2 regions of the Brevibacterium sp. GP-SGM9 genome follow, and region 2 is predicted to be linked to the other one. Evidence: predicted binding sites of a transcription regulator. Region 2 holds the regulator's gene; the other holds the start of a gene.

Region 1 (9,438 bases), 550 kb from region 2:
CTTCACCGGCTCGTCCGAAGGCCTGCTCTTCGACGTCCCCGACGACGACTACGACACCGCCCTGTGGGCGCCCCTGGGCCGACACCTCGCTGAGGCGGGGGTCCGGATCGACACTGGCACCGAGGTGACCGGGCTGTGGCCGTCGGGCGACGGTGGCCGGTCGGAGGGATCTGGACGGGCGGCGAGGTCTAGACGTTCGAGCGGCGCTGGTCGATCGGACGGATTTGGTCGGTCGGACGGGTCCGGGTGGACCGTCGAGACGACGACCAGCACTGGCACCACCGAAGCAGCCGAGACCGATGCCGTCGTCCTCGCGGTCGACCCCCGCAGCCTGCGCGAACTCGTGGCCGATCTCGCGTCACGATCCGAGCCGACCGAGTCAGTGGACTCAGTGCAGGCCCCCCGGCCTTCGGACCGGACCGGAGGGGACGATGTCTCCGCTCGAAAACGATGGGTCGAAGACCTGGTCTCGCAGACGAACGCGCCTGCGTTCGCCGTGCTGCGACTGTGGCTCGGTGGCGAGGTGGCGGAAAATCGGGCCGCGTTCCTCGGCACCACCGGCTACCGACTGCTCGACAACGTCTCCGTGCTGGACCGTTTCGAGGCCGGAGCCCGACGGTGGCGGCAGACTCACGGCGGATCGGTCGTCGAGCTGCACGCCTATGCCCTCGAATATCTCGACCGCGAGGCGATCACCTCTCAGCTGGTGGCTGACCTGTACGAGGCCTACCCGGAGACGAGGCACATCCCGATCGTCGACCAGGAACTCCTCATCGAGGACGACTGCGGCCTCGCCGATCCTCGGCCATGGAACCGCCGAGTCGGCGTATCGACGCCCTTTCCCGGTCTGGTGCTCGCCGGAGACTCCCTCCGGTGCGAGACGCCGGTGGCGCTCATGGAGCGGGCCGCAACCACGGGCTTCATGGCCGCCAACGAACTGCTGGCCGGGTGGAGGGTGCGGGGCACGGACATCTGGTCACCGCCTCGGCGCGGGCTGCTGCGACGAGGACTCATCGGCGCTCTTCGCCGCTGATGATCGTGCGTTGCCGGGCGGCGCACGATCATCCAGGCAGCGAACCGGTCATCAGGTCAGGCCCCGACGACGGTCGGGACACGTCACCAACAGCGAACACGACTATCAGCAGAGGTCACGTCACCGGCAGAGGCCCCGGGCTCGAGTCGCCGCGGATGAGTTTGAGGACGATCTCGGCGCTGATCAGGCACATCGGCACGCCCACGCCGGGCGAGGTCGTGGCGCCCGCATAGTAGAGGCCGTCGAGCTTCGTCGAGGCGTTCTTCGCCCGGAACATCGCACTCTGGTCCAAGGTGTGAGCCGGGCCGAGCATGCCTCCCAACCAGGAGTGATACCGCTCGGCGAAGTCTGTGGGGCCCTGTGTCTGTCGCACTCTGATCCGCTGCCGCAGGTCGGGAATCTCGGCCCACGCTGCGATCTGATCGATGGCCCTGTCTGCGGCGGCTTCGATGCGCGGGTCGCCGGTTCCGTCGGGTCCCCCGGCGCCGATTCCGGCATCGGCCGGGATGGGGATGAGGACGAAGAGGTTCTCGTGTCCGGGCGGTGCCACGGTCGGGTCCGTGGCGCTGGGGCGACAGACGTAGATTGAGGCCGGTGAGGGAATCCGCGGGTGCGGACCGAAGATCGCGTCGAAGTTCGCCGCCCAATCCTCGGTGAAGAACAGCGAGTGGTGGGGCAGCTGCGGCAGCTCTCCGGCGACGCCGAGAAGGACGAGCACGGCGCCCGGCCCGCTGGTCACCTTTTGCCATGATCCCTCGGGGCGGCTCCGGTCGACCGGGTCGAGCAGGCGGGTCTCCGTGTGGTGGAGATCGGCTGCGGAGACGATGATCTCCGCCGGGTGCTCTCGTTCGACACCCGCATCATCGACCCAGGTCACACCGGTCACCCGGCGATTCTTCGTGGCATTGTGGACAGTCCTGCCGTGCGCCTTCATGTCGCGCGCTCTCATGCCTCTCACCCTCGCGCCGCGGGCCGGCGTTGCGCGCGCCGACCGCGGCACCGCCTCGGCGCGGATCCGCGTGACATCGGCACCTGTATGGATGCGCACGCCCGCCTGTCTGGCCAACCGGACGAGGGAGTCGATGATGGTGCTGAATCCGCCCATCGGATAGCGGACGCCTTCGTCGAGGTCGAGGGTGCTCATGAGGTGATAGATCGCGGGCGCCCGCCGCGGATCGGTGCCGAGGAAGATCGCGGGGTACTGCAGGATCTGTCGCAGCATCGGATCCCGGACGGCGGAATTCGCGTGGGTCTCGAGGGAGGTGCCCAGCATGCGCATGAGAGTCGGCAGGGACCCGAGGATCTCACGGTCGAGCACCGAGGCGGCCGAGGTGAAGGGGTTATAGAGGAAGTGCGCGAGGGCGAGCTCCTTCGTCCGCTTCGCCGACTGCAGATAGTCGTCGAGGACATGCCCGGCACCACGCTCGGTGCGATCGAAGGCAGTGAGGACGCGGGCGGGTCCGTGGGGAATCGTCAACGATCGCACCGGAACGGTCGAGGCGTCGGCGGGACCGACCGCGCCGGCCCGACTGAACACCGTGTAACCGGGATCGAGCGTGCGCAGGTCGAGCTCCGCCTCGGCGGTGGTGCCTGCCAGGGCGAAGAAATGGTCGAAGACCTCGGGCATGAGATACCAGGAGGGACCCGTGTCGAACCGGAATCCGTCCCGTTCGAAGACGTCGATGCGCCCGCCGAGGTGGTCGTTCTTCTCGAAGAGATCGACCGTATGCCCCTCCCGGGCCAAGAGGATGGCCGTGGCGAGACCGGCCGCTCCCCCGCCGATCACGCCGGTTCGGGTGGTTCTGGGGGTTGGTGTGTTTCCGCTGGTTCCAATTGTTCCGCTAGTTCCGGTGGTCACTGGCGGCCCTCGTGTCGCGCGTGCACACTTGTTTCGTTCTCGCTTCGCGCGTGCTCGAGTGTTCGGCCTTCTGCCGCCGTGGTCAGAATGGCCTTCGCCGCCAGTCGCGCCTTGACGGCGTTGGGGACGCGGATGCGTTTGACGTAGAGCTCGGCGACGGGAGTCTCGGCGATCCGGTCGATGAGGGCAGTGAAGAGTGCGGCGGCGCTGCGGACTGCCGCGCGGGCATCCCTGGGCAGCAGTGTCATGGTGTCCTCGGCATGGGCGAGCTGGTCGCGGATAGTGCGCACCCAGGCTGTCTTCTCCGTTTCGGTGAGGCGTCCCTCGGCGGTGAGATAGCTGCGGCCGAGACGAATGCTGTCATCGGCGAGATCGCGCAGGAAATTGATGTTCTGAAAGGCCGCACCGAGCTGCCTGGCACCGAACTCTAGCCGCTCACGCTGGGTGGGTGTGCGGTCTTCGTCCATGAGGAAGACGGTGAGGCACATCAGCCCGACCACCTCGGCGGATCCGTAGACGTACCGACTGTGTTCATCGGCATCGAAGCCGCGCAGCCCTCGCGGTTGCGGGGTCGGTCGGGGCGGTGGGGTCGGTCGGGGCGGTGAGACCGGTGGCGTCGACGGGACCGGCGGGGTGGGAGCTGGCGGGGTGGGGTGGGTCGGCGGGGTTGGTGGGCCCGGTGGCACCGGCGGACGCGGTTGGTTCTGCCGAGTCGACGGGGTCGGCGAAAACGGTCGCTGGGCAAGCACTCTGGTGGCTGGGGAAGGAGATTCCAAGTCCTTGTGCGCGGACTCGAGGTCCGTGCGCATCGAGTCAAAGAAGGGGTCGATGAGTTCCGCGGTGATGCCCGCTGCCTGTGCCGTCTGCGCAAACGCGTGAATGATGAGGTTGTCGCTGATGCCTCGCTCCAGTCCGGTCTTCGTGGCGGCCACGAAGCTCTCGAGAAGACGCTCCTGGTCTTCGGGCGTGAGACCCGCGTCGGCTGCGAGTCCGTCCACGATCTCATCGGCGATGCGTACGAGCGCGTAGATATTGCGGATGTGGGCGCGGTGGCTCGGCCCGAGGAATCGTGTGGCCAGGGCGAACGAGGTCGAATAGTTCGCGATCACCGTTTTCGCCGCCTGCCGTGCAGTGCGGCTGAACTGGTCGTATGCGGTCGAGTTCATCACGACAGCACCTCGACCGGTTCCGAGGTCGCGTGCGCTGATCGTGAAGACATATCGTTAGCTTAGCTAACGAACTGCCCCGGCGCGCAATCGAAGGCGATATTCTCAGCGAATCCGAGGAGGTCGAGCGACTGCGGACGGACGCGCAGCCCGGGGTGGACGCGCAGCCGGGGGTGGGCGTGCGGCCGGGGGTGATTCGCGATCAGGAGCGGCATGCGATCGGGAGTGGAGTACGGACGACGGGAATGACGTGCGATCGGGAACGGCATGCGATCAGGAGTGGCGCGCGGACGACTGGAGAGGCCCGCAACCAGACGTGGCATGCAGACGACGGGAACGACCTGCAGCCAGAACGGCCACACAGTCCACCGGAACCCGGCCCGACAGGGCCTGGCCTGACGAAACCCGAGCCTGACATCACGGGCAGCCTCGCGCCGGCATCACCACGGGTTCGCCAGCTGCCACCGTTTGAGCCAGTACCGATCGCCCTGATAGTGGGACTTCGCCGGCTTGCACCCGCGTAGATTCGAGTGGTCTCCAAGCCAAGTGCGTACCACTTCGGGCACCTCCCCCAGCCGCGACCTCCAGTCGTCGAGAGTCAGCGTGAACACCGCACCGTCAGTCGATGTCAGTCGGCAGGAGTAACTCGGCAGGCCATCGGTGTTCTGCGAATGCGCATAGTCGATCTGCTCGCATCCGGTGGTGAGGTAGAAGCGGATGTATTCGCCCGAGACATCTGCGCACAGCGACTTGAAATCCCTGTACCGCGTCATCCATTCAGGAGATTCTTGGCACTCCAACGGCACCTGTCGGCCCGACAGCCTCTGGCACTTCGGTGCGTCCTGACGCTTCAGCGACCCCTGGCACCCCGAGGCGACAGCCGACCCCGATGTCGGCAGCTCGTCACGCGAGTGCCCCACATCCTGCACCTCATATTCGTTCATGCGTTCTATTATGCAACGCGTATCCGCCCTTGAACACCAGGGAGTCGAGACCCGCAGCCCACACCATGAAAACCGTTCCGCAGCCCACCCGTGAAAACCGCCGCGCAACCCAGAATCCGGCACCGATCCGCCACAACGCCAGGCCCGACGACCCCGCCGAAGACAAAAAGTACGCATCCGGACGAGAAGCCCAACTCGAATCCGGCTGCGCGCGGTCGAGCGCGGATCCGATCAGCGCCAAACGCGGCCACACTCGCCATCGATCCACACCGAAAATCTCGTGTCAGTGCCGTATGCGATCCTGAATATACAAAGATGCTCAACGGAAAACGAGAGGCAGTCATGGAATGGAAATATTATTCAAATAGGTATTTACATATCTAGTTCGATTCTGTTACCATTGATGTACTAGATTCTTCGAATAAATATCACCACTCTTCCCCGACAAAGATGTCAGAGGCAGGTGAAACGACATGAAGACAACCGTTGACTACGACAATGACTCGTCAGACGCTGAGAACAACTCAACCGGCACGAAGGCAGAGGAGCCATTTCAATCCGCCCGCTACTCACTCAGGATCGGTTCAAGCCTCACCGAGTTGGCTAAGGCGTCGACGGCAGCAGACCAAGCCCACATCCTCGTCCTCGAACTGATCTCGGGAACCGTCCTGGACGAGGTGATCAAAGCACTCGACACCCCGGTACCCGAAGACGGCACCCCCTACCGCTTCGCAACGATCGCCCAGTCGACTGCGAATACGGACAAAGAATCATCTGGGCCCGCTTCCGAACCGGCCACCGAGCCGGCACCTGGCGAAGGAGCTGAGCCGGCCTCTGCCCGAAGCACCGGGGCGGTCTCCGGCGACCGACCGGCCACCCGTATCGACACCGATCCGTGGAGTGCCACCTACGGCGCTCCGCTGGCACTCAAGGACTCCGGTACTGAGGCCTCGTCCCAGCAGGCCGAGACCGCCAACGGTGCAGACGGCGCCCCGGGAGGGAAGTCCGAAGGGTCTTCCGAAGCGAGCCCCGAGAACCTCCCGAACTTCCCCTACTACTCCAGGTCCATGACTTTCTTCGAGTGGTCACGTGAAAATGTGGCACCGGAAGACGTCGCTGAGGCGGCAACCATTCTCGGAACATCCGTGGTCCGGGCTCTGCGCCAGCTGACCTCCGCGATGACTGTCATCCATGGGCTGCCGCGATTCGCCGAACGCGCTCGGCGCGGAGAGTTCGCCACCGCACACGTCGAAGCCGTCGCGTACCTCTGCGTCGATACCCAGTTCCAGAATCTCCCCCACCTTGACGACTACCTCGCCAAATGTCGATCGTCAGTGACCAGCGATTCGCTGCTCAGAGCACTGCGAAAGATCCTCCAGCTGATTCAACCGCGCGAGGACTGTTCTCAGATCGCATCCGAACGTCGTTTCGTCGACGTCACCAATCACCGGGACGGCACAGCCAGCATCCGACTGTGGGGGCCCGCGTTGGAGATCAATGCCAGCTACGACCGCGTCCGCGCGATGGCCAAAGCGGTCAGGACCGACCAGGTGAACACGTTCAATCTTCCGGCCGGAACCAAGATCGTCGATGACCGGGACATGCAGGCGCTGATGAGCGATATCTATCTGCGCCCTCAGCCCAAGCTCAATATCACCGTTCGCCGAGTCGACCCCGCGACAGGCATCCTCTCCAGCGATACACGGCCGCTCCTCGACAACGAAGGAACTCCGCTCTTCGACGCCAAAGACACGTCCGCCTCTGGGCTCATGACTGCGGCCGGATTCACCGACTCCGCCGGTCCATCGGCCGGCGCCGATTCGGCCTTCGGAACCACTCCGCAGAGTTTCGAAGGCCTCGACACTATGGTATCGGTGGAAATGCCGACCCACGAGTATTGGCTGAGGAACCAAGCAGGTCTCGTCGCAACCGTCCCCTTCCTCACACTGATCGGACAGTCCGAACTGCCGGGCATACTGCCGGACGGATCACCGATTCCGGCGGATCTTGCCCGCCGACTCGCCGGCGACAGCCCGAGCCTGACGAGGATCCTCACCGATCCGGCCACCGGGACTCCCCTCGATGCGAAAGCCACCAGCTACTCCATTCCCAAGGATCTCCGCAGAACACTCATCGCCCAGTGGACGACCTGCACGATCCCCGGTTGCACACGCCGGGCCGTCAATACGGAGATCGACCACGTCATTCCGTTCTTCCACCTCGATCCGATGAAGGGTGGAAAGACCCAATTCGGGAACCTGCACCCGTTGTGCAAACGGCATCATGCGCTGAAGACTGCCAAAAGGTACACCGTGCGAATGCCCGAATCGGGCCTGGTCGAATACGAGTTCCGTCATGGGGTGAAGGCCCGAAACTTCGCACCGGATCAGCCGATCAATGTTGCCCAAGCTCAGCAGTTGAATGAACTGTGCAACCTCAAGCCCCGACGGTGGAGAGTACCCAAACATAAGGTTCCTCCGCCTCCGAGAATCCTCGAACTCATGCCGGGAGAATCGACACTTCGAGAACGGGCGGAGGCCAGACGGGCCGCCGAGGAAAAAGCAGCACGACAGCGCGCACTGCAGGAGAGGTTCGAGCACAATCGAGCAGAACGACACCGGCAGATGCTCGAGCGGTCACTGGACTGGGACGTAACGAGACTTCAAAAGGAACTTCCACCAGGGCCCAACCCTGTGACCATGAAGCAACTTGGCCCAGGAAGATACACCGGGTACTGGCGCAAGCCCGACCGGTACATCGCGGATCGATTCGCCCACAAATTGATCAACGGCCACATTTGGGTGGACAAGCCAGACCGCCCGAAACCACAGCCACGGATCCAATGGGAGCACGATCCGGAATCGGATCCCCCTCCATTCTGATCGCCCGAGTCCGTCTGCAGTCCGACCGTTTGCTGGTGGTGACAGCTGTCGAGAATGGCAGACTGGGCGGTGACTGGGATCAGCGAGTCTTGCCGGCCGCTCGCATGAGGACCACGGCTAGTGACGCGCAGAGCAGATAGATCAGGCCGACGACAGCCCACCCCAGCTGGAAGCCGCCAGACGAGCTGACGATCAGCCCCATGATCAGCGGGCCAGCGGCGAATCCAGCGAACATGCCGGCCGTGACCATTCCGCTGGCGGAAGCCATCGACGCCGAGGGGATTGATCGCATGAGAGCGCTCATCAGAACCACGGAGACACCGAGCGCCGAGGCTCCGTGCAGTGCCGCCGCAAGCCACAGTGGCCATGCCCAACCAGTCAACCCTGCAACGGAGAACATTCCCGCGCCCACAAGGGCGATGAGTGCCAGGAGCAGCAGCACGTGAGGACCTGAGGCGCCGCGTGCCATCTGTCTCGCCCATCCGACGCGGGCCGCCACGCCGACCGCTCCGGCGAGTGCCGCCGTGGCACCGCCGAGCACAAGCGGGAAACCCAACTCGCGCACGGAGAACAGCGGCATATAGACATTCGTTGCCTGAACCGCGATTCCGTTAAGTAGACCGAAGAGCCCCAGCGCCCACACCATCATCGGATACCTCGGCGAACGGGTCCAAGCAGCTTCAGCAACGACGTCAGTCGCCGAGGAAGCCCCAGTCGCCGCGGAAGGATCGGTCACCTCGGTGGGGTCGTCAGTCGTCTCGGCAGTGTCCACAGCTTCGTCGCTGCCAGCAGCCACGGCCTCGTCGCTGCCAACAGCCTCTGCTCCGCCGTCAGCCTCGTCATCGACGGACGGTTCTGCGACTCCCGGGAGCATCGGTGTGACGCGCAGGGTATGCCAGGACATCACCATGAGGACAAGCGGGATGAGCGCGAGCACGAGCGACGCACCCCGCCACCCGGCGATGCCGGCCAGCAGCGGAAAGACGACGCTCGCCACCAACTGGCTGACCTGCACGCCGGACTGTTTGATTCCCACCCATCCGATCCGCTTCGAGTCCGGAACACGATCGAGCAGGATCCGATTCGTGACCCCGTTGGTGAACGATTGGGCCACCCCGGAGATCGCAGCGGCAAGCACCAGCACTCCGAAGCCTGCAGGAATCCCGACCAACAGCAGAGCCGCCGCGGCGAGCGCGAAGATCGCCGTCATCAGCGAAGTGTCTGAGTGCCTGTCCGCCAAGCGCCCCAAGGTGGCATTGCCGATCGCGGCGCAGGTGAAGCAGGCGGTGGCCAAGAGACCGAACTGGGCTTCAGTGATGCCGAGATCGACGATGAGGGAATCGCTGGAGGCACTGAGTCCGTAGAGCAGGAGCGGTCCGGCGCTGACGGCACCCAGCAGGACCGTCAACAGTCCTGTGTCTGGTGCCCGCCGAACGCTGCTGTCCACCCGTCACTCCTCTTCACGGTCCAACTCAGCATGATATTCCGTGGTGGAATCGCGGTGGAATGAGTCCGCCTGATGACCACCGGTGACTGTCATCGACAGTGAGTGCAG
Region 2 (9,438 bases):
AGGCGTTCTCATTGACGTTGAGCTGCACCGGCACGTCGAGGTGCGGAGCACCGTAGGGCTTGAGGCCGACGAGGTCCGAACGCACGGGCAGAGATTCGATGTTTCCCACGCGCTCAGCTTACCGCTCGCCCTCGGGACGTGCCGAGGCGGGGCCGCTCTGGGGCCGGCGTTCGATTCCTCAGCCGGACCGCTTGCGGACGCCCTGTCCGTCCATGGGCGGGACCGTCCGCAGTGCCCCTGCCGGACGGTCCCGCCCGGGCTCACTCGACGGGGACGTCGAGAGTCTGGCCGGGGTGGACCGTCGGGGTCGACAGGTGGTTGATGTCGACGATGTCGGAGACGACATCCCGGGTATCGCGGTCGATGCCGAGGTTCGCGGCCACGGTCCACAGGGACTCGCCTTCGCCGACGACGACTGCGTCGGCTTCGATGCCGACGCCCTCGGATCCGGGCTCGGCCACGGCCGCCGCGGAGAATGACTGGGTGGCGAGGAGGACGGCTCCGCCGATGATGACGGCAGCGACGATCAGCGTCCTCAGCAGGCGCACCGCCTGGCGTCCACGAGTGGTCAGGCGCAGTTCTTGGTTCTGTGCAGACATCGCATTACCTCTTTCTTCCGTACGATTCCACCGGTAATAGGTAGAACGTCTGTTCTATTCAACATGCCAATCGAACAAATGTCCAGTCCAACTCGAACATTTATGCGACAATGAGAGAGAACCAGCGTTGTTGATTGATCTGTCAGAACCATCTCAGTCGGCACTGACACGAGACTTCCCAACCCGGGAATGACGGGGTCGAACGGCAGGGAATAGAACGAAGGGGAACGAGCAATGGTTCAGAACAAGAGGGGCAGAGGCAGGCCCCGCAATGAGGACGTTGCCAGCGAGATCGCGGCCGCTCGCATCGACGAAGAGGACATTCCGATTCCCGAGGGCTCGACCGGAGAGGGCGATTTCCGCCTGACCCCACGCCAGCGGCTCGTGCTCGAGACGATCGAACGCGCGGTCGTCGCCAACGGCTACCCGCCGAGCATGCGCGAGATCGGCAAGGCCGCCGGACTCGCCTCACTCTCGAGCGTGGCCCACCAGCTCTCCCAGCTCGAACGCCTCGGCTATGTCCGTCGTGACCCGAAGCGCCCGCGGGCCATCGAAGTGGTCAATCCCTTCGAAGAGGAAGAGGCCGAGCGCGCGAAGTACGAGGAGTTGGCGAACAACACCGTCCAGGTTCCCGTCGTCGGCAGGATCGCCGCGGGCGGTCCGATCCTCGCCGAGCAGGAGGTCGACGATGTCTTCTCCCTGCCGACCCAGGTCGTCGGCTCCGGAGAGATGTTCCTGCTCAAGGTCGTCGGCGACTCGATGATCGAAGCCGCCATCTGCCACGACGACTGGGTGGTGGTGCGCAAGCAGCACACCGCCGACAACGGGCAGATCGTCGCGGCCCTGCTTGACGGTGAGGCCACGGTGAAGACCCTCAAGCGCAAGGCCGGACATCAGTGGCTGCTGCCACAGAACAAGGATTACGAACCGATCGACGGCACCTACGCCCAGATCATGGGCCTCGTCGTTGCGGTGGTCCGCCGCCTCTGACCGAGGCTCGACACCGATGCGAACGCCCCCGACCAGTGACCGGTCGGGGGCGTTCGTGCATTCACTCCGCAGGCTTCGCCAGACGGCCCAGACTCTTCCGGACCAGGGCGGCATCCGTCGTCGGCCACATCCGCGGCATCGAGTTGACGAGGAATCCCCCGTAGCGGGCCGAGCGCAGACGGGAGTCGAGGACCGCGACGACTCCCTGGTCCTTCGTCGATCGGATGAGTCGGCCGGCCCCCTGTGCCAGGCGCAGGGCCGCATGGGTGGCGCTGACGGCCATGAACCCGTTGACTCCGCGATTGTCGGCATCGCGGGCGCGTGCCTGCATGAGCGGATCGTCGGGTCGGGGGAAGGGCAGCCGGTCGATGACGACGAGTCGGTTCGTCCGCCCCGGCACGTCCACGCCTTGCCACAGTGACATGGTTCCGAACAGGCACGACCGGTCGTCGGCGGTGAACTGGGAGACCAGAGAGGGCAGACCGTCATCGCCTTGGAGGAGGATCGGGAAATCGAACTTCTCCCGCAGATGCTCGGCGGCCACCGAGGCCGCGGCCTTCGAGGAGAAGAGCCCGAGCGCTCCCCCGTTCGAGGCCCTGACCAGCTTCTCGAGCTCGTCCAGAGCCTGTTCGCTCAGTCCCGAACGCCCGGGACGGGGCAGATGGGCGGCGACGTAGAGGATCCCCTGCTTGCCGTAGTCGAAGGGCGACCCCACGTCGAGTCCGTCCCACTTCGGCGCATCCGGGCCGAACAGTCCGAGAGAGGCCGCGACGGCATCGAAATTGCCTCCGAGGGCCAAGGTCGCCGAGGTGGCCACCACCGTCGCCTCCTCGAAGATGCCCGAACGCATGGTCCCGGCCACGCTCAGGGGTGCGACGACGAGGTTCGTCGTCTCCTTCTCCCGGAAGGTGCTGCGTGAGAGCCAGATAACGTCGTTCTTGCCCGGATCGCAGAAGCGTTCGGCCAGTTCGAAGATCTCCTGGCAACGGGCCTTGGCCATCTGCCGTCCCGCATCAGCTTCCTCGGTCTTGCCGCCGATGTCGTTGATGATCTGCCTGGCCGAATCGCGGATCTGCATGAGCGCCAGCGACATGGCCTCACTGAGGTTGAGGATGAGGCCTTCGCTCTGCCCGGATTGGGCGCGTTCAAGGGCCGCAGCCGCAGAGTCGAGCAGTGCCACGACGCCGTCCTGAACGGTGGTGTGCTTGCGCACCGCGCTCGTGGCCGCCGAGAGCATGCTGAGGTTGATCTGCCCGGACAGGGCGCTGGTCACCCGGTCCTTGAGCTCGTGGGCCTCGTCGATGATGATGACATCGTGTTCGGGCAGCACGGTGTTGTCCCCGAAGGCGTCGATGGCCAGCAGCGCATGGTTGGTCACGACGATGTCGGACTCGGCGGCTTTGTTGCGGGCGATCTCGGCGAAGCATTCGGTGTAGAGCGGACAGTTCGAGCCGAGGCAGTCGAAGGCGTTGACCGAGACCTGTGACCAGGCGCGGTCGCTGACTCCGGGCAGCAGATCGTCCCGATCACCGGACTCAGTGGTCTTCTCCCAGGTGCGGATCCGTTGGATCTCCTCACCCAGCCCGGAGCGGTCGGCGGGTTTGCGACCCGCCTCGGCGTCGGCACCGAGGTCGAAGAGCATGCCGTCGCCCTCGTCCGGGTAGCCCCCGGCGAGCTTGTGCTTGCACACATAGTTCCGGCGGCCCTTGAGCAGGGCGGCCCGGGGCAGCGGATCGAGGTCCTTCTTCACGGCCTTGAACAGGCGCGGCAGATCGCGATGGATGATTTGCGTCTGCAGGGCCAGGGTCGCCGTGGAGACGATGACCCGCCCTCCCGTGCGGCTCGCGTACTCGGCGGCCGGAACGAGGTAGGCCAGGGATTTTCCGGTGCCGGTGCCTGCCTGCACGAGCAGATGGATGCCCTTGTCCACCGCCGAGGCGACCGCCCGGGCCATCTCTTCCTGACCTTCCCTGGGCGAACCGCCGATGGCCCCGACGGCGGACTCGAGGAGTGCGTCGACGGTCACTGATCGATGACCAGGTCCGGACGTCGGAATTCTTCGAGTTCGGCCGCGAGCTCGGCGGGCACCTTGGCCTGCATGCCGGTTCCGGCGGATCCGTGCTCCTCGTGTTCGACCATGCCGAGGGCATAGATCTTCGAGACGAGATCCCCACGGTCGTAGGGAATGAGCACGGTGACGTCGATGCTCGGGGCCGGCAAGGACCGTTCGATGGTGTCGACGAGTTCGGGAATGCCGATCTCGGTCACCGCGGAGACGAACTGTGCCTCGGGATATTCGGCGCGCAGCCCGGTGACCACGGCCTCATCGGCGATGTCGGTCTTGTTGAACACGAGGAGTTCGGGGATGTCCCCGGTCTCGACGTCCTTGAGCACCTCCCGCACCGCATGGATCTGCTTGTGCGGATCGGGGTGGGAGGCGTCGACGACATGGAGGAGCAGATCGGACCCGGCGGCCTCTTCCAGCGTCGAGCGGAAGGCTTCGACGAGCTGGTGGGGCAGGCTGCTGACGAACCCGACGGTGTCCGTGTAGGTGAAGGTGATGCCCTCCGAGGTCCGGGACTGTCTCACGGTCGGATCAAGGGTCGCGAACAGGGCGTTCTGCACCATCACCTCGGCGTCGGTGAGGCGATTGAGCAGGGAGGACTTCCCCGCGTTCGTGTAGCCCACGATCGCCACGGACGGGATGTGGTTGCGGGCACGGTTCTTCCGCTTCGTCGACCGGGACGGGGCCATCGCCTGGATCTCGCGACGCAGTTTGGACATGCGGGTGCGGATGCGGCGACGATCGAGCTCGATCTTCGTCTCACCCGGACCACGGGAGCCGATTCCGGCACCGCCGGCGACACGACCACCGGCCTGCCGGGACAGGGATTCACCCCAACCACGCAGACGCGGCAGCAGGTATTCGAGCTGGGCGAGCTCGACCTGGGCCTTGCCCTCCCGGGACTTCGCATGCTGGGCGAAGATGTCGAGGATGAGGGCGACGCGGTCGACGACCTTGACCTTGATGACATCCTCGAGACCGCGCCTCTGGCTCGGGGCCAGCTCGGAGTCGATGATGACCGTATCGGCGCCGACGGCGGCGACGATCTCGGCGAGCTCGGCGGCCTTGCCCTTGCCCAGGTAGGTGCCCGGGTCGGGTTTGTCGCGGCGCTGGACGAGGGCGTCGAGCACCTCGGAACCGGCGGTCTCGGCCAGCGCCGCGAGCTCCCGGATGGAGTTCTCAGCATCGGCCAGGGTCGTGTTCCACAGGCCGGCGAGCACAACGCGCTCGAGCCTGACCTGGCGGTACTCGACCTCGGTGACATCTTCGAGTTCGGTCGAGAGTCCGGCGACGCGTTTGAGGGCGGCGCGTTCGGCGAGGTCGTACTGGGAGGCCTCGTCGGCAGTTGCTTCCGTGCCGCCGAGAGCCTGAGCTCCTCGTCCGAGCACGCGGTCGAGCATCGCGTCTCGACGCTCTTTGTCAGTGGACGTCATTCATTCCTTTGTTCGCTGCCGCCCGGTCGGGCCTGCTGCCTGCGGGCGGGTGTTCTCTCACACCGTCATGGTGTCCATCAATTCTCCCACAGCCTCTAGACTGATGTGGTGGCAGAGCACTATTTCACCGAATCGCCGAGCAGTGAGGCCAAGACCCGCGAACTCAGGCTCGATCTGGCCGGCCGTGAGATCACCGTCGAAACCGTGTCGGGCACGTTCTCACCGACCCGCCTCGATCTGGGTACCGCAGTGCTGCTGCGGCATCTGCCGACACCGCCGGCCGGTGATCTCCTCGATCTCGGCTGCGGGTGGGGACCGATCACCCTCGATGCCGCACTGAGCGCCAAGGACGCCGAGGTGGACCTGCGTGTGTGGGCCCTCGACGTGAATTCCCGGTCCCTGGAGACCACGGCGGCCAACGCCGCCCGCCTGGGCCTGGATTCGATCCGCACCGTCACGGCCGCCGAAGTCCCCGAAGATTTGCAGTTCTCTGCGATCCGGTCCAATCCTCCGATCCGCATCGGCAAGGACGCCCTGCACGAGTTGCTCTCGACGTGGCTGCCGCGGCTGGCTCCCGGCGGTCGGGCTGATCTCGTGGTGTCGAAGAACCTCGGCGCGGATTCGCTGCAGAAGTGGATCGTGGAGATGCTCGGAGAGGGCTTCAGCGTCGTGCGCACCGGATCCTCGAAGGGCTTCCGTGTGCTGACGATCGAACGGGACTGACCGAGCCCACTCAGCCGATGGTGCCGCCGGCGACGAGCACGGCGGGTCCGGCGAGAGTCACCCGACCTGCGGTTCCGTTCTGGTTCGGGTCGATGCCGATGCGCAGCTGACCGCCGGGCACGTCGACGCGCCACTGCAGCGGCGAGTTCGGACCGGCCCAGTGGTGGGCGGCGATGGCGGCCGCGCAGGCTCCGGTTCCGCAGGAGCGGGTTTCGCCGACTCCGCGTTCGAACACGCGCATCCGCAGGGCGCCCTCTCCCCCGGCGACATCGCTGCGGGCCGGTTCCATGACGATGTATTCGACGTTGGATCCCTGCGGCGGCACCGGGTCGAGGACGGGAGCGTCACGGAGATCGGCGCCTTCGAGTTCGACCGCCTCGGCGAGGGCGACGACCGTGTGCGGGTTGCCGGTTTCGACGCTCAGCCCCGGTCGGGCGACCTCGATGCCTCCGGTGGTCACGAGCACCGAGGAGTTCTCATCGAGTGACCACTCGCCCATGTCGATCGTGTACCAGGCGTCATCGGCCGATCCGGGGGCGTTCGGCGTGGTCGTCTGCAGTCCGTCCCCGGTCTGAACGCCGAGGGCGGGGTTGAGGGTGGTGCGCACGGTCTTGATGCCGTCGCGGGTGCCGACCAGGATGTCCTTGGTGTCGGCGGGCACACGGCCTGTGGTCACAAGAGTGTGGGCGAAGACGCGGACGCCGTTGCCGCACATCTCGGACAGGCTGCCGTCGTGGTTGTAGTAGTCCATGAACCATTCGGCTCCGGCTTCGGCCTGTTCGGCGGCTCCGGGGATGCCGCTCTTGGCCGAGCGCACGATGCGGATGATGCCGTCGGCGCCGAGTCCGGCGCGACGGTCGGCGAGCAGGGCGATGGTCTCTGGATGCATCTCGAGTTCGCTGTCGTCATCGGAGAGGAGGACGAAGTCGTTCTGGGTGCCGTGTCCCTTGAGGAACGGGGTGTCGGCGAGTGCGGCGAACGGCGATTCCGAGGTGCTCATGAGTCCATCCTATCGGGGCACCGGGGCCGGTGGATACAGCGCCTATTCGGCTCTGCGAAGGTCCACGTCGGCGGAGGCTCAGCTCGATGGAAGCTCAGCTCTGTGGAGGTTCGTCGCTTTCGGGTTTCGCCCTGTTGTCGGTGAGGATCGCCAGCGCACCCGCGAGGTTGTTCGCCGGGTCGGCCGCGCTGCCGTCGATCCAGTGGATCCGCGGGTCGCGGCGGAACCAGGTGTCCTGGCGGCGGGCGAACTGCCGGGTCCGCACGATCGTGTCGTCGATGGCCTCCTCGCGGCTGATCTCACCGGTCAAGAAGCGTTGGATCTGGGCGTAGCCGATGGCCCGTGAGGCGGTCTTGCCCGCGGCGAGGCCGGCATTGAGGAGTGAGCGGACCTCTTCGACCCACCCGGCCTCCCACATGGCGTGCACGCGGGCTGCGATCCGGGTGTGCAGGACCTCCCGATCCATGCTCAGCCCGATGTGGAGTGTCGGTTCGATCTCCCGGTAGTCCGGGAGCTGGGCGCTGAAGGGTCTGCCGGTGAGTTCGATGACTTCGAGGGCGCGGACGATGCGGCGCTGGTCGTTGACCGTGATCTTCGCTGCCGCCGCGGGATCGGTCTCCTCGAGTCGGCGGTGCATGGCCCACCGGTCGGCGGCGACTTCGGCTTCGAGCCTGGCACGGATGTTCGGGTCGGTGCCGGGGAATTCCATGTGGTCGACGGCGGCTCGCACGTAGAGTCCCGAGCCGCCGACGAGGATCGGGCGCTTCCCACGTGCCCGCAGTTCGGCGATGGCGGTGCGGGCTCGGGCTTGGAAATCTTGGACGTTCGCCTCTTCGGAGACGTCGAGGAAGTCGAGGAGGTGGTGTGGGATCCCCCGGCGTTCGGCTGCGGGAAGTTTGGCCGTCCCGATGTCCATTCCCCGGTAGAACTGCATCGAATCCGTGTTGATGATCTCCCCGCCGAGGTTCTCGGCCAGATCGAGGGCAAGATCCGACTTTCCGCTGGCCGTCGCCCCGATGACCGTGATGATGGGGGCGGCGGGGCTGTCAGAGGGAGCCATGCCGCCGGGTGCCATGTCGCCGGGTGTCGTGTCGGAGCCTGCCATGTCAGCGGCTGCCTCGACCGCACAGGGAGCGAACTTCGTGCACGGTTTCGTCGAAGGCCGTCTCGAACTCCCACGAGCCCGTCCCGAGGTGCGGCAGCGCCGACTCGAGCAGGGCGAGGTCGGCGTGGACGTTCGGTGCCTTCGCTGCGGCTCGGCTCAGTGTCGTCGCGTCGCCGACTTTGAGCGCATGGGCCACCGATTCGTCGAATTCGCGTGCACCGTCGACCGGTGCCAGTGGCGCATCCTCGCTGGCGGCAGCCGAGAGATCGATGGGGATGAGCAGATGCTCACTGGTCCCAACCGGCCCGATGCGCACGGCCGTTGCATGTGCGTGGAGCAGGACGACGCCGATCGCCGGATGCGCGGTCTCGCAGGACCCGCGTTCCTCTTCGGTCAGTGCGTCGACGGCGTGTACCCATGCCTCACCGGTGAGGAGTTGACCGGTGCGGGTGTCGATCCCGCGGTCGATTCCCCAGCCGCCGAGTCCCGCGAGCACGGGCAACTCGTCGAGAGGCAGCGCCCACTGCTCGTGGGAGCTCAGGACGGTCTCGATGTCGTTGCGCAGACCCGCGATTCTCTCGGTTTCGAGTTCGTCGATGCCGGGCAGGAGCACGGGTGCGGCCGGAACGACCGCGAACGAGGCCATCTCAGCTGCGGGTGCGGATAGTCGGCATACCGAGGTTCGTCGATCCGCCGGCGCTCGTGCCTGGGGCGGGTGCCCCGCAGCTGTCGGCTTGGGCGCGGTCATGGGCGTCGCCGGCGTGGGAGGGCCGCACGGAGTATCCGGAGTCGGCGAGCAGGAAGTACGGCTTCGCCTCGGTGACGGTGGCGGTGACGAAGTCCCCGGGGCGCGGAAGCTCGGCGCCGGTGGGGATGCCGACGTGTACGAGGCGGTTGTCGGCGGCACGGCCGCTCAGCCTCGGCGAATCTCCGTGGGGCAGTTTGGTCACGAGCACTTCGACCTCACGGCCGATCTGCTTCTTGTTCTCATCCCAGGCAATCTCGTCTTGGAGGGCGGTGAGTCGTTCGAAGCGCTCCTGCACGACCTCCTTGGGCACCTGGTTCTCCATGGTCGCCGCGGGGGTGCCGGGGCGGATCGAGTACTGGAAGGTGAAGGCTTGGGAGAAGCGGGCGCGACAGACGATGTCCATGGTGCCTTGGAAGTCCTCTTCCGTCTCCCCGGGGAAGCCGACGATGATGTCGGTGGTGATCGCGGCGTGCGGGATGCGTTCGCGCACGGAGTCGAGGATGCGCATGAACCGGGTGGTGCGGTAGGACCGGCGCATGGATTTGAGGATCGTGTCGGAACCGGACTGCAGCGGCATGTGCAGCTGCGGCATCACGGTCGGGGTTTCGGCCATGGCTTCGATGACGTCGTCGGAGAACGCGGCCGGGTGGGGGCTGGTGAAGCGGACCCGTTCGATGCCGTTGACATTGCCGACCGCGCGCAGCAGTTTGGCGAAGGCACCCTTGTCGCGGAATTCGGCACCGTAGGAGTTGACGTTCTGCCCGAGCAGGGTGAC

What was found. Region 2 encodes LexA, which represses DNA repair genes until DNA is damaged. Its sites were predicted from a motif close to TCGAACANNTGTTCGA; they were not measured.
Region 1: ACH82I_RS15050 (HNH endonuclease signature motif containing protein) is a predicted target of LexA. The motif match lies at 6,418-6,433, and genes of this name have one in related genera.

The regions. Positions count from the first base shown of each region.
Region 1 covers NZ_CP178563.1:3,347,686-3,357,123, reverse strand. The annotation lists gene ACH82I_RS15070 (FAD-dependent oxidoreductase) at 1-1,033, shown strand, start outside; gene crtI (phytoene desaturase family protein) at 1,149-2,819, opposite strand; gene ACH82I_RS15060 (phytoene/squalene synthase family protein) at 2,888-4,057, opposite strand; gene ACH82I_RS15055 (hypothetical protein) at 4,498-4,830, opposite strand; gene ACH82I_RS15050 (HNH endonuclease signature motif containing protein) at 6,489-7,883, shown strand; gene ACH82I_RS15045 (MFS transporter) at 7,963-9,291, opposite strand.
Region 2 covers NZ_CP178563.1:3,893,404-3,902,841, reverse strand. The annotation lists gene ACH82I_RS17495 (histidinol-phosphate transaminase) at 1-109, opposite strand, end outside; gene ACH82I_RS17490 (LysM peptidoglycan-binding domain-containing protein) at 261-599, opposite strand; gene lexA (transcriptional repressor LexA) at 834-1,589, shown strand; gene ACH82I_RS17480 (ATP-dependent DNA helicase) at 1,651-3,615, opposite strand; gene hflX (GTPase HflX) at 3,612-5,087, opposite strand; gene ACH82I_RS17470 (class I SAM-dependent methyltransferase) at 5,196-5,810, shown strand; gene dapF (diaminopimelate epimerase) at 5,821-6,810, opposite strand; gene miaA (tRNA (adenosine(37)-N6)-dimethylallyltransferase MiaA) at 6,905-7,870, opposite strand; gene ACH82I_RS17455 (hypothetical protein) at 7,917-8,561, opposite strand; gene miaB (tRNA (N6-isopentenyl adenosine(37)-C2)-methylthiotransferase MiaB) at 8,563-9,438, opposite strand, start outside.